Regions from separate parts of the Corynebacterium sp. A21 genome, predicted to be linked through region 1. Evidence: riboswitches for the same ligand, from Rfam matches in the RefSeq annotation. Region 1 holds a riboswitch; the other holds the start of a gene.
What was found. Region 1 has a riboswitch for cyclic di-AMP ahead of ACTU46_RS01310 (C40 family peptidase). Riboswitches for the same ligand answer to the same signal wherever they lie in the genome.

Region 1 (5,541 bases):
TGACGGCACCCTGTGGACCTCCGGCTGGACCCTGGCCAACAATGACGTGAAGCTGTACCTGGCGCGCGATACCGGTGCCATCGCTCAGCCTCACACCGGTGAGACCGGCACGCACATGTCCACCGTCGGTGTCACCCGACTGGTGCGCGCGCGTCCGGAAGATCTGTCGGCAGGTGGCATGGAGACCGTATTCCCGCTGCCCGAGTCCTATGTCAACGATGGCGATTTATACGATGCGACCCGTGATGTCTACGAGGACCAGATGCACTCCATCCACGGTCCGCGTAACGCTGTCATGCTGATCCGTCTGCGCTCTGAGGACACCGCCCGTGTCATCGAGCGTGAGGGGCAGGAAGACTTCCACTACGGCGACTACTACGCCTATTCCAAGATCTGCACCCACATCGGCTGCCCGACTTCGCTCTTTGAAGCACAGACCAACCGAATCCTCTGCCCCTGCCACCAGTCGCAGTTTGATGCTCTGCAGCACGGTAAGCCGATCTTCGGCCCTGCCGCCCGTGCATTGCCGCAGCTGCCGATCACCGTGGATGAAGAGGGTTACCTCATCGCCGCAGGCAACTTTATTGAGAGCCTCGGCCCGGCATTCTGGGAGCGTAAGTCCTAATGACTAATAAATCAGCCCAGTTGGGCAATAACCTCGACTCCCGCTACCCCTGGGCGGGCATGGTCCGCACCCAGATCAACAAGGTCTTCCCGACCCACTGGTCCTTCATGCTGGGTGAGATCGCACTTTATAGCTTCATCATTCTGCTGCTGACGGGTATTTACCTGGCACTGTTCTTCGACCCCTCCATCACCAAGGTCATCTACGAAGGTGCCTACCTTCCGCTCAATGGTGTGGAGATGTCTCGTGCCTACGAGACCGCGCTGAACATCTCCTTCGAGGTGCGCGGTGGACTCTTCGTCCGTCAGATGCACCACTGGGCAGCGCTGATGTTCATGGTCGCCATGGTCGCCCACATGCTCCGCATCTTCTTCACCGGAGCGTTCCGTCGCCCGCGTGAGGCCAACTGGATCATCGGTTGCCTCCTGCTGATCATGGGCATGGCTGAGGGCTTCATGGGCTACTCGCTGCCGGATGAACTGCTTTCCGGCACCGGCCTGCGAATCATGTCCGCCATCGTGGTTGGTCTGCCGATCATCGGTACCTGGATGCACTGGATGATCTTCGGCGGCGACTTCCCCTCCGAGATCATGCTGGACCGCTTCTATATCGCTCACGTGCTGATCCTGCCGGGCATCATCCTGGCTCTGATCGCTGCACACGTGCTGCTGGTCTGGTTCCAGAAGCACACCCAGTTCCCCGGACCGGGACGTACCGAGAACAACGTTATCGGTATCCGAATCTTGCCGCTCTTCGGTATCAAGGCCATCGGTATGGGTCTGTTCGTCTTCGGTGTTCTGGCACTGCTGTCCGGTCTGACCACGATCAACGCAATTTGGACAGTCGGCCCCTACAACCCCTCGCAGGTCTCCGCAGGTTCGCAGCCTGACTGGTACATGCTGTGGACCGATGGTGCCGCCCGTGTCATGCCGGCCTGGGAGCTTTACCTGGGTAACTACACGGTCCCGGCCGTGGTCTGGGTGGCGGTGATGCTGGGTATCCTGGTTGTGCTGTTGGTCGGGTACCCCTTCATCGAGAAGAAGATCACCGGCGACGATGCGCACCATAACCTGCTGCAGCGTCCGCGTGATGTTCCGGTCCGCGCTGGTCTGGGTGCGATGGGTCTTGCCTTCTTCATCCTGATCACCATTTCCGGTGGTAACGACCTCTTCGCCCACTACTTCCAGATCTCGCTGAACACGATGACCTGGGTTGGCCGAATTGGTCTGATCCTCCTGCCGCCGATCGCCTACTTCATCACCTACCGCATCTGTGTTGGCCTGCAGCGCTCTGACCGTGAGGTTCTGGAGCACGGCATCGAGACGGGTGTCATCAAGCAGATGCCGAACGGTGCCTTCATTGAGGTTCACCAGCCGCTCGGCCCGGTGGACGATCACGGCCACCCGATCCCGCTGGAGTACGCCGGTGCGATCGTTCCGAAGCAGATGAACGAACTCGGCTTCGCCGGTAGTCCCGGCCGTGGTGGATTCCTCAGCCCGGATGATGCTTCGATCGCCGCCCGCGCGGCGGAGATTGAGCACGAAAACCATCGCGAGGAGCTGGCTGCACTGCAGAAGGTGCAGGACGCTTACCGCGAGGACGAGCGTAAGCAGGGTCTGACCGACTAGCTCTTGGTTTCACCAGAAACTACGTCTCAAAGGGAAGTCCCCTGACACCGAAAGCGGTGTCAGGGGACTTCCCTTTCTTGGTGCTTCGGGGGATGGCACTGCTGCGCCCTCCACCTAGGCCAATGCGAGTCTGGAGTATCAACCTCGAATCCGGTGTCCGGGCAGCTATTTTCGCACTGTATATATAGGTGCACTGGGACGCAGGGTAGGTGGCTTTCCCGAGTGGGTGGGGTCAGCGTCACCTGGGTTGCTCTGGGTGGACAGGGTGCATTGGCTCCCGAGGAGGGCAGTTTGAGTGCCACCAGGGGCTGGCGTCGCCATACGCCCGCCTGAGGGGCTGAACTTGGCAGATGAGTCTTTGCCTGAATCGGAGGATCGGTCGCGGCAGGCGCAGGTACAGCGTCCCTGGGGGTCTCGGGATGCGGGTAGCGGCGGCGCTTGCTGGGATGGCGGTCGTTCATGTCTGCTTTGTGCTGGGGCTGGGAAAGGCTCGGGGGCAGGTTCTCGGGAGCGCGTTAATCATTGAATTTGGCGGTTTTCGGGGCTTTGGGATGATCTAGTGATGACAATCACAATTGGATCTAAATGAAAAAGTGCCGGGATTTTCGGGGGCACCAGGAATGCCGTTTGGGCAGTGAAAGTCTATTGGGCAAACGTGCAGGCAGAGACCATTTTGTGACCGGGTACTTTTGGTGATGTATCAATTTAGGGGAGCCTCCCTGCCCTATTGGAAATGAAGGCCAATCTTTTCGATAACAGTCCGATAACGCCTCCGTTTCCACCGCTTGGGTAGACAGCAGTCGTTGTGGTTTCGTAACCTGATCGAGACATTGCGGCACAAGGATCTGACCATCCCAGCCAGAACCCGAAGTGCCCGCGTGATTCAACTGAAAATTACATGCCTAATCTCCGACCGAATCCCTTATCCGAGGGACGGCGGGGAGCCGGGGAACCACTCTTGATTCTCTGGGGTGAATTCACCGCAAGAACGGGTCGCTGAAGATCCGTGGCGCGGTGAGGGAGAGCTTCCGTTCTCCAACCCGACAGCTAACCCGGCAGGCTCAATGGAAGAACTTGGAGTTAAATTCGTGGGTAAGCACCGCAATCAGAACGTGAAGAACATCCGCCGTATCGCTACTGCCTCTGCACTGGCAGTCGGCGCCACCGCACTAGTGGCGGCACCGGCTAACGCCACTGAAGTGAGCTACGGCGGCTCCAGCGTCAACGTTGACGCCGCTACCCTGGCCAAGATCCCGGGCCTGGAGAACATCCCGAACATCGAGAAGTTCATCCCGAGCCTCGCCGAGCAGGCAGCTCCGGCGGCGTATGGCAATGCTGCTGCTACATTTGCCCCGGCCGCCGCCGCCCCGGTCCAGCAGGTCTCTCAGACCCAGTCCAACGGACAGGCCATCGTTGATGCCGCTCGTTCCGCGATCGGTTCCCCCTACGGCTGGGGCGCTACCGGCCCGAGTTCCTTCGACTGCTCCGGCCTGACCAGCTGGGCTTACCAGCAGGCCGGCAAGTCCATCCCGCGGACCTCCCAGGCTCAGGCCGCTGCCGGAACCCCGGTCGCCATCTCTGATCTGCAGCCCGGTGATATCATCGCCTACTACGGTGGTGCCTCCCACGTCGCCATCTACGCTGGCAACGGCATGATGATTGATGCCCTGAACTCCGGTTCCACGGTCACCGAGCGTCCGGTGAACTACATGCCGATTCACTCGGCAGTGCGTTTCTAAGCTTTAGCTCTGGCATCACAGGTGCCTTTCCAACCCCGCTAACCCCCACTGGGTGGCGGGGTTGAAGCATTTCCGGGGTGTTCTGCACCGAGGGGGTGCTGAGACGATAATATCTTCAAGAACACCCCACTGGGGCCTTTTCCTGCGATCGGGGAGGGCATATAGTCAGCTTGTTTCTGCGTTCACTGATAAGGAAGTCCCCGCTGATGCGTGATTCTGAGAGTTCCGCCAGCCACACCCCGGGTTTCCGCGCCATTGCCGCGCACCGCGGGAAGATGGTGGCGGCCACCATCGCGGCCCTGCTTGCTCTGAGCTGCCTTGAAGCGGTGCCCACCGCCAAGGCTGATGAGCTGGCTGATCTGATTGCCACTATGGAGGAGGTCTCCCGGGAGGCGGCGGAGAAGAACGAGGAAGTTAAACAGCTTGAGCTAGATATTGCCTCGGGTGAGGAAGGTTTGAGCACCCACCAGCTCGCGGTGGAGCGTGCCTTTGCGGAGGTGGCGGACTCCCGCGCTGCGGTGTTGCAGCTTCAGGAATCCGTCAATCAGGTTGCGGGCGCCAGATACCGGATCTCTCTGATTGATCCGATTACCCTGGTGTTTAGCTCGGAGAGTCCCCAGAAGGCTATTGACCGGACCGCTTACCTGGACACCCTGACACGGAAGCACACCGCAGTGGTTGATGATCTCGGTGCAGCGAATGAGGCCGCGGCCGAGAACCACCAGGCGGCATCTCGAGCGAGCGCTGAAGCGGAATTCCAACTGGGGCAGTTGGCGCAACAGCGGGTGCGGCTCAGCTCGGAGCAATCGGAGCTGCAGGAACGGATCCAGGAGATCCAGGCTCAGGTTGATACCTTGGACCGGGCCGCCCGCGAGCAGTGGGAGAACAAGAATAACCCCATTGAGGGTGTGAATCTCAGTGATCTGGTCGGCTCTCCTGAGGCGGTTGCTGCCGTGCAGGCGGCGATGTCGAAGTTGGGTGCACCCTACGGTTGGGGCGCCACCGGGCCGGACACTTTCGACTGCTCGGGGCTGATCTACTGGGCGTATCAGCAGCAGGGGAAGAGTGTCCCGCGTACCTCGCAGGCGCAGATGGCAGGCGGTACCGCGGTCACTCGTGGGGAGCTGCAGCCCGGTGATGTGGTGGGATATTTCCCTGGGGCGACTCATGTCGGGCTCTATATCGGGCAGGGCATGATTGTCCACGCCTCGGACTACGGAATTCCGGTTCAGGTGGTCTCGGTGGACTCGATGCCCTGGCACGGTGCCAGCCGTTTCTGAGTCGCTCACTAAGGTAGGTGGGCATGGGCCGAACTCTCCTGGTGACCAATGACTTTCCGCCGACGATCGGTGGCATCCAGTCCTACCTTCGGGATTTTGTGGATACCCTTGATCCAGCCGAGATCACGGTGTTCGCTTCCACTCAGGATGCAGATGCCGCTGTGGACTATGACCGACAGGCCGCCTATGAGGTGATCCGTTGGCCCCGGAAGATCATGTTGCCGACCCCGGCGACCACCCGACGGATGGCTGAGATCATCCGGGAGCGG
Region 2 (5,541 bases), on a different contig from region 1:
CGCATGAGGCCCAGTTGAGGGCGGCGCTCACCGGCGCCAACTCCGGTACTCACCGGGTACTGGTCTCCACCCGTCCCGGTAATTTCACCATTGAGTTTCGCCCCGTCGAAGATTATTCCGATGAGCTGATCATGGATGCCGCCGGTACCCGTGATCAGCGGGCGCACCCGACGCTGCCGGGTCCGGACCGCGGTTGGCAGTCCCGTCAGCTCACTGAACTCCGCCGGCGGGGTGCCGGGGAATCGCTACTGCTGGATGAGTCCGGTCAGGTGATTTCGGCGATCGCGTCACCGCTCCTGCTGCTGGAGGGCGCGAATGTCCATTCCAGCGCGCACCCACTGGCCACACCCTCGGTGATGCTGGAGGATATTGTCTCTCACCTGGTCGACCAGGGTCTACAACTTATCGACGTCCCGATGGGCTTCAGCATGCCGTTGCTGCGGCGTGGGGAGGTCTGGGTGCTTGATGCCGTCGGTGGGGTGCGCAAGGTCAGCGGTTGGTTGGAGTACGGCTCCATCCTCGAGGTCCGCCCGCTGCCCCAGCGCATTCCGCCGACCCACCTGGCGGTGGAGGCCTGGCGCTGGGAACAGGCCACGGATTTTAATTAAGGGCTAGTAATCGACGGGTAGCTCATCATCGAAGGCGAGCGGCGGTTCCTCCTCACCCCGGTCTCCGCTGGGGGTTTCAGAGTGGGCACCACAGCCGTAGGTGGCGTGCACCAGATGACCGTCGGCGGAGAACTCATTGGCACAGACGCCGAAGTTCTCACCGATCTCGCCCCCGGCCTTGATATAGAAGGCACAGCTGCGGCAGTGCAGGGCCGCCTTCTCGGCGAATTCTGAGGTGGGGCCGAAGTCCCCGGTATGCCAGCGGTGGAGGGCTTCCTCCAGGCCATGCGGGCTGAGCCGGTAGTGGCCCTCCTCGCGACTGAGGCGCTCATCGCCGGGTAGCGGTGGCATGAGGTCGCCGGGGCCGAGGTCGCCCGGAAGGACACGTTCCTCATAGGGCACCCAGTCGGGTGCTTTCAGCGCCTCATGGGCGGGGACCAGAGCCACCTCATTGACGGTGACGTGGCGGGAACCTTCGGCGCAGGCCAGCACAGCGTTCCATTCCCACCCGTGGTAGCCGGGAACAGCAGCCTGGAAGCGGTGGGTGGCCACATTGTGGCCCTGCATCGAAACTCCGATGTGCTCGCCGACCTCACCGTCGCCAAGCTCCTCCAGCGCGCTTCTCGCCACCTCGACGGCGGGGACGTCGAGAAGCGGGTTGATGTTATTCCTTCGGTAATTTCGTTGACGTTGACGGGACACGCCCCCATTATCCATGCTGTGCGGCATGATGGTGCACATGGCCCTGTACATGCCGCGATTCCTCTCCACTCTCTGTCTTGTCCCGCTGCTCAGTTCCTGCACCTCAGCGGCCCAGGGAGACCCCCCGGTGGAGCACCTCGAACCTGAAATCATCCAGGTCCACCCCTTCGACCAGAGCAGCTTCACCCAGGGCCTCGAGGTCGATGCCGGGGGTAATCTGCTGGTCGGTACCGGACAGATCGGCGAGTCCCGGATTTACCGCAGCACCCTCGATGGGGTGGAGCTGCAGTCCGCTGATCTCGATCCCGCCTTCTTCGGCGAAGGTGTCACGGTCGATGGCGATCATCTCTGGCAGTTGACCTGGCAGGACGGGGTGGCGCTCAAACGCGATGCCCGCACCCTCGAGGAACTCGACCGGGTGGAACTGCCCGGCGAAGGCTGGGGGATCTGTTCCCGCCAGGATGAGCTGCTACTTTCTGACGGCTCCGATAAGCTCTCCCGCCTGGATCCGGAGACCTTCGAGGTCCGGGAACAGATCCCGGTGACCTTGAACGGCACACCGGTCCGCGGACTCAATGAGCTTGAATGCGTGTCGGATCAGGTCTACGCCAATGTCTTCCTCAGCACCGATATCATGCGTATCGACGCCGCGAGCGGCAAGGTCACCGCCGTCATTGACGCCGCCAACCTACCGAACAATGCCGCCTCGGATCCCAATCATGTGCTCAACGGCATCGCCCAGCTGCCGGATGAGGGCAACTTCCTGCTCGCCGGCAAGCGCTGGCCGGACCTCTACGAGGTCCGCTTCATCCCCGCCGAACAGGACTGAATAGGATAAGGAATCATGGTCAGTCCTAAAAAAGCCAAGAAGAAGTCTCTGTTGCGGGTTCTCGCACTGATCATCGCGGTGGTGATCGTGGTGGTTGCCTCCATCCTGGCGCAGACCTGGTGGAACAATCGCCCGGGCCCCGCTCCCACGGAGGTCTCGCTGACCGCCCGGGTCGGAGAGAACACCACCGAGTTCCTCCCCTACCTCGCCTGTGAGCCCGGCACGGAGTGCCCCGAGGGCGAGATCCCCGCGTTGAACGTCGGTGCTGATGAGACCCTGGTCCTCGAGATCCCCGAGGTCGTACACCGTGGCGAGTGGTCCCTGCTGACCATCTACGATGATCCGGCCGCCAATGACCAGATCCTGCACGGCAGCAATGACGCCACAACCGTGGAGGTCCCCGGCTCAGTGGACCCGGTGACCGAGGAATCCACCGAGCGTCCCCGACTGGTGGTGGTGGAGGTTTCCGCCGTGTTGATCGGCGAGGATGCCAACGGCGAGGAAACCCCCTTCAGCGTTGTCTGGTCATTGAACACCGCGGGCGAAGATGTTTCCCCTGATTCAGATGCCCCTGAATCCGAATCAGGGCAGTAACTACTTAAGCATCGAGTTCGCGTGCCACCGCGCGCAGGATCTCGGCGATCTGCCGGCTGGTCTTGCGCTCCGGGTAGCGGCCTGAGCGCAGATCCGGCTGCACCTTGGCTTCCAGCAGGGTGATCATGTCGGAGAGCATGCCGTGTAGTTCATCCGGATTGTGCTTGTGCTGCGTGCGACGGGCCTTCGGCTCATCCAATATCTTGACCCGCAGCGCCTGGGGACCACGACGCCCCGCTGCGAAATCGAATTCAATACGCTGACCGGGCACAAGTTCCGTGATCCCCGCCGGCAGCACCTGCTTCCCGACGAAGACATCCTCATCGCCCGGATTCGACACGAAACCAAAGCCCTTATCGACGTCGTACCACTTGACCTTGCCAATCGGCACCTGAGCTCACCACTTTCTGGTTGATCCTGATGGAGGGGAAACTTCACTCCCCACGCACATCCCGCGGATCCGGCAAAGGCATGCGTTTTATTGATGACATGAAGATGTGAGTATACACCCCACCCCATGCCCGCTTAAGCATGCGGAAATTACAGGTGAGATACAACTCACATACGCGTTTGTAACGTTCTGACCTGCATTGTTATTCCTGATTTCAGAAATTAAGCGTCATCTCGCGCCGTTAACGTGACTCAAACGTTATAAAACGTTATCGTGATCCGCAGGCACAAAGGGGACACCATCTACCGACGCTAACGCCGAACCCTGTCTGAGCGTCGGAAGAACCCCTTATAGATGTGCACGATAACCCGTCGGAGCAGCGAAATCGCCGTTCCTTGAAACTAAACATCGACATTACAGACAGGGGCGGGGAACCCACCGCGGAGCAATCCGCACCGGGGGGAAACCTCCTTGGGGTGAAGCCGCAACCGCGGCCGGGCGGATAGACATCCTCACGCCCGAACCCGACAGCTCACTTCGCAGGCGAACAATGAGAGGAAAACTTTTTCATGGCCCGTCACACCCGCAAGTCCGCAACCTTCACCAAGATCGCCGCTACTACCGCCGCCTTCGGCGCTGCAGCAGCCATCATGGCTCCGACCGCAGCAGCTGCCCCTGATTCCGACTGGGATCGCCTGGCACAGTGTGAGTCCGGTGGCGACTGGAACATCAACACCGGCAACGGCTACCACGGCGGCCTGCAGTTCTCCGCCTCAACCTGGTCAGGCTACGGCGGCAACGAGTTCGCTCCCTACGCCTACCAGGCCACCCGCGAGCAGCAGATCGCTGTCGCTGAGCGCACCCTCGCCGGCCAGGGCTGGGGCGCATGGCCGGCCTGCTCCGCACGTCTGGGCCTGAACTCCGCCCCGACCCCGCGGGACGTCTCCGCCGCCGCACCGGCTCAGGTCCAGCAGGTTGTCGCTGAAGCCACCGCCGCTGCCATCGAGTCTTCCTCCAATGATGATTCCCTCGCAGTTGACGCCGTCTACGGCCTGCTGCGCGAGACCTTCGCCTCCTACGGGGTGGCCGTCCCCTCCCAGGTTGAGGCTTACTACGCCGCCAACCGCGGTGATTTCAACGCCTTCTACACCGCTAACCGCGAGGTCATCGATACCGTCCTGGCCTAAGCCCGGAAGACTTCACTGCGAAGCGCCGGATCTGAACCCACAGGGGTTCAGATCCGGCGCTTTTAGCATGGTTTGCTAGGTGGCCCCCGTTACCGTTGTGGGTCCCCCTGAGGTTCCTGTCCGAGGGGCAGGGGCACAAAAATCCCCGCCGCCACCGAGCAGGACTCGATGGTGACGGGGATTGCTGCTGAAAAGGGTTAGTCCCGGTTGATTCGGGTGTAGGGGTGGATGTAGCCGACTTCCTGGTACGGGACCGGGAAGTCGACATCATCGCCGTAGGGGCTGGAAGCTCCGGCGAGCAGGGAGTTAATTTCGGTGACTACATGTCCGCCACCCGGGACGTGCTTCGGCCAGCCCGGATCGACGTAGCCCTTCTTCTCAACGTTTGCCATAGGTCCTATTCTGTCAAATACCCGCCCAAAAAGTAACTTAAGAAGGATTCAAGTTCCCCACACCATGAAAAATTCCAGCTCGAAGGTCCCCTCGACCGCATATTTCCGGAGGTGGTTGTCCCAGCTGGATGATGAGCAGTTGGCGCAAACCCTGCGGCTACGCCCAGATGCGGTGCTCCCGATTCCGCCAGGTTTTAGCCCGCTAGCTGCCCGTTTGCGGCTTCGGGCCTCGGTATCCCGGTCGATGCGCACCCTCGATGCCCTGCATCTGGCGGTGCTGGAGGCGGCGGCAGACCTAGGGGCTGAGCTCCACCCGGTTACTGCCCCCGAAGTGGTGAACAATATTCAACAACGCACCGGAAATACCCCGCGAGAGTTAATTGAGGAGGCCATCGCCGGGCTCCGTGCCCGGGCCCTGCTTTTCGGCGAGGAGGAACTCCAGCTGCTCCCCGAGGCGATGCCTTCGCTGCCCTCGGACTGGCAGTTGCTGCCCGAGGCCTCGGGTGCTCAACTGCCCGCCACCCAGGTGCGTGAACTGCTTGCTGCCCTCGAGCCCCGCCAACGCAAGGTCCTGGACACCCTCGCAAGTTCCGGCGGTCGCGGCCTGACCAAGGACGCCGCCCCTGATGCGGATCCGACCCGCCCGATCCCGCAGCTGATCGCCTCGGGCCTGCTCACCCGTATCGATGTCCAGACCGTCGCCCTGCCCCTGAGCATCCGCCGGGCGATGCGCGGCGAGGAGCATCTGGAGATCCCGCTGCTCCCCTCCCCCAGGTTCTCCCCCGGCCCTCCGGATGCCAAGGCGATAACGCGGGCAGATCAGTCTGGCGCGGCCGCT

Region 2: another riboswitch for cyclic di-AMP. It lies ahead of ACTU46_RS12470 (resuscitation-promoting factor Rpf1 domain-containing protein); the one in region 1 lies ahead of ACTU46_RS01310 (C40 family peptidase).

Annotation. Positions count from the first base shown of each region.
Region 1 is NZ_JBQPQY010000001.1:286,347-291,887, forward strand. Features, by position in the region: gene qcrA (cytochrome bc1 complex Rieske iron-sulfur subunit) at 1-625, shown strand, start outside; gene qcrB (cytochrome bc1 complex cytochrome b subunit) at 625-2,253, shown strand; cyclic di-AMP (ydaO/yuaA leader) riboswitch at 3,155-3,329, shown strand; gene ACTU46_RS01310 (C40 family peptidase) at 3,342-3,992, shown strand; gene ACTU46_RS01315 (NlpC/P60 family protein) at 4,268-5,272, shown strand; gene ACTU46_RS01320 (glycosyltransferase family 4 protein) at 5,296-5,541, shown strand, end outside.
Region 2 is NZ_JBQPQY010000010.1:4,719-10,259, reverse strand. Features, by position in the region: gene ACTU46_RS12495 (hypothetical protein) at 1-608, shown strand, start outside; gene ACTU46_RS12490 (DUF3027 domain-containing protein) at 612-1,325, opposite strand; gene ACTU46_RS12485 (glutaminyl-peptide cyclotransferase) at 1,339-2,139, shown strand; gene ACTU46_RS12480 (DUF2771 domain-containing protein) at 2,155-2,733, shown strand; gene ACTU46_RS12475 (cold-shock protein) at 2,738-3,124, opposite strand; cyclic di-AMP (ydaO/yuaA leader) riboswitch at 3,521-3,686, shown strand; gene ACTU46_RS12470 (resuscitation-promoting factor Rpf1 domain-containing protein) at 3,694-4,311, shown strand; gene ACTU46_RS12465 (hypothetical protein) at 4,509-4,703, opposite strand; gene ACTU46_RS12460 (helicase-associated domain-containing protein) at 4,768-5,541, shown strand, end outside.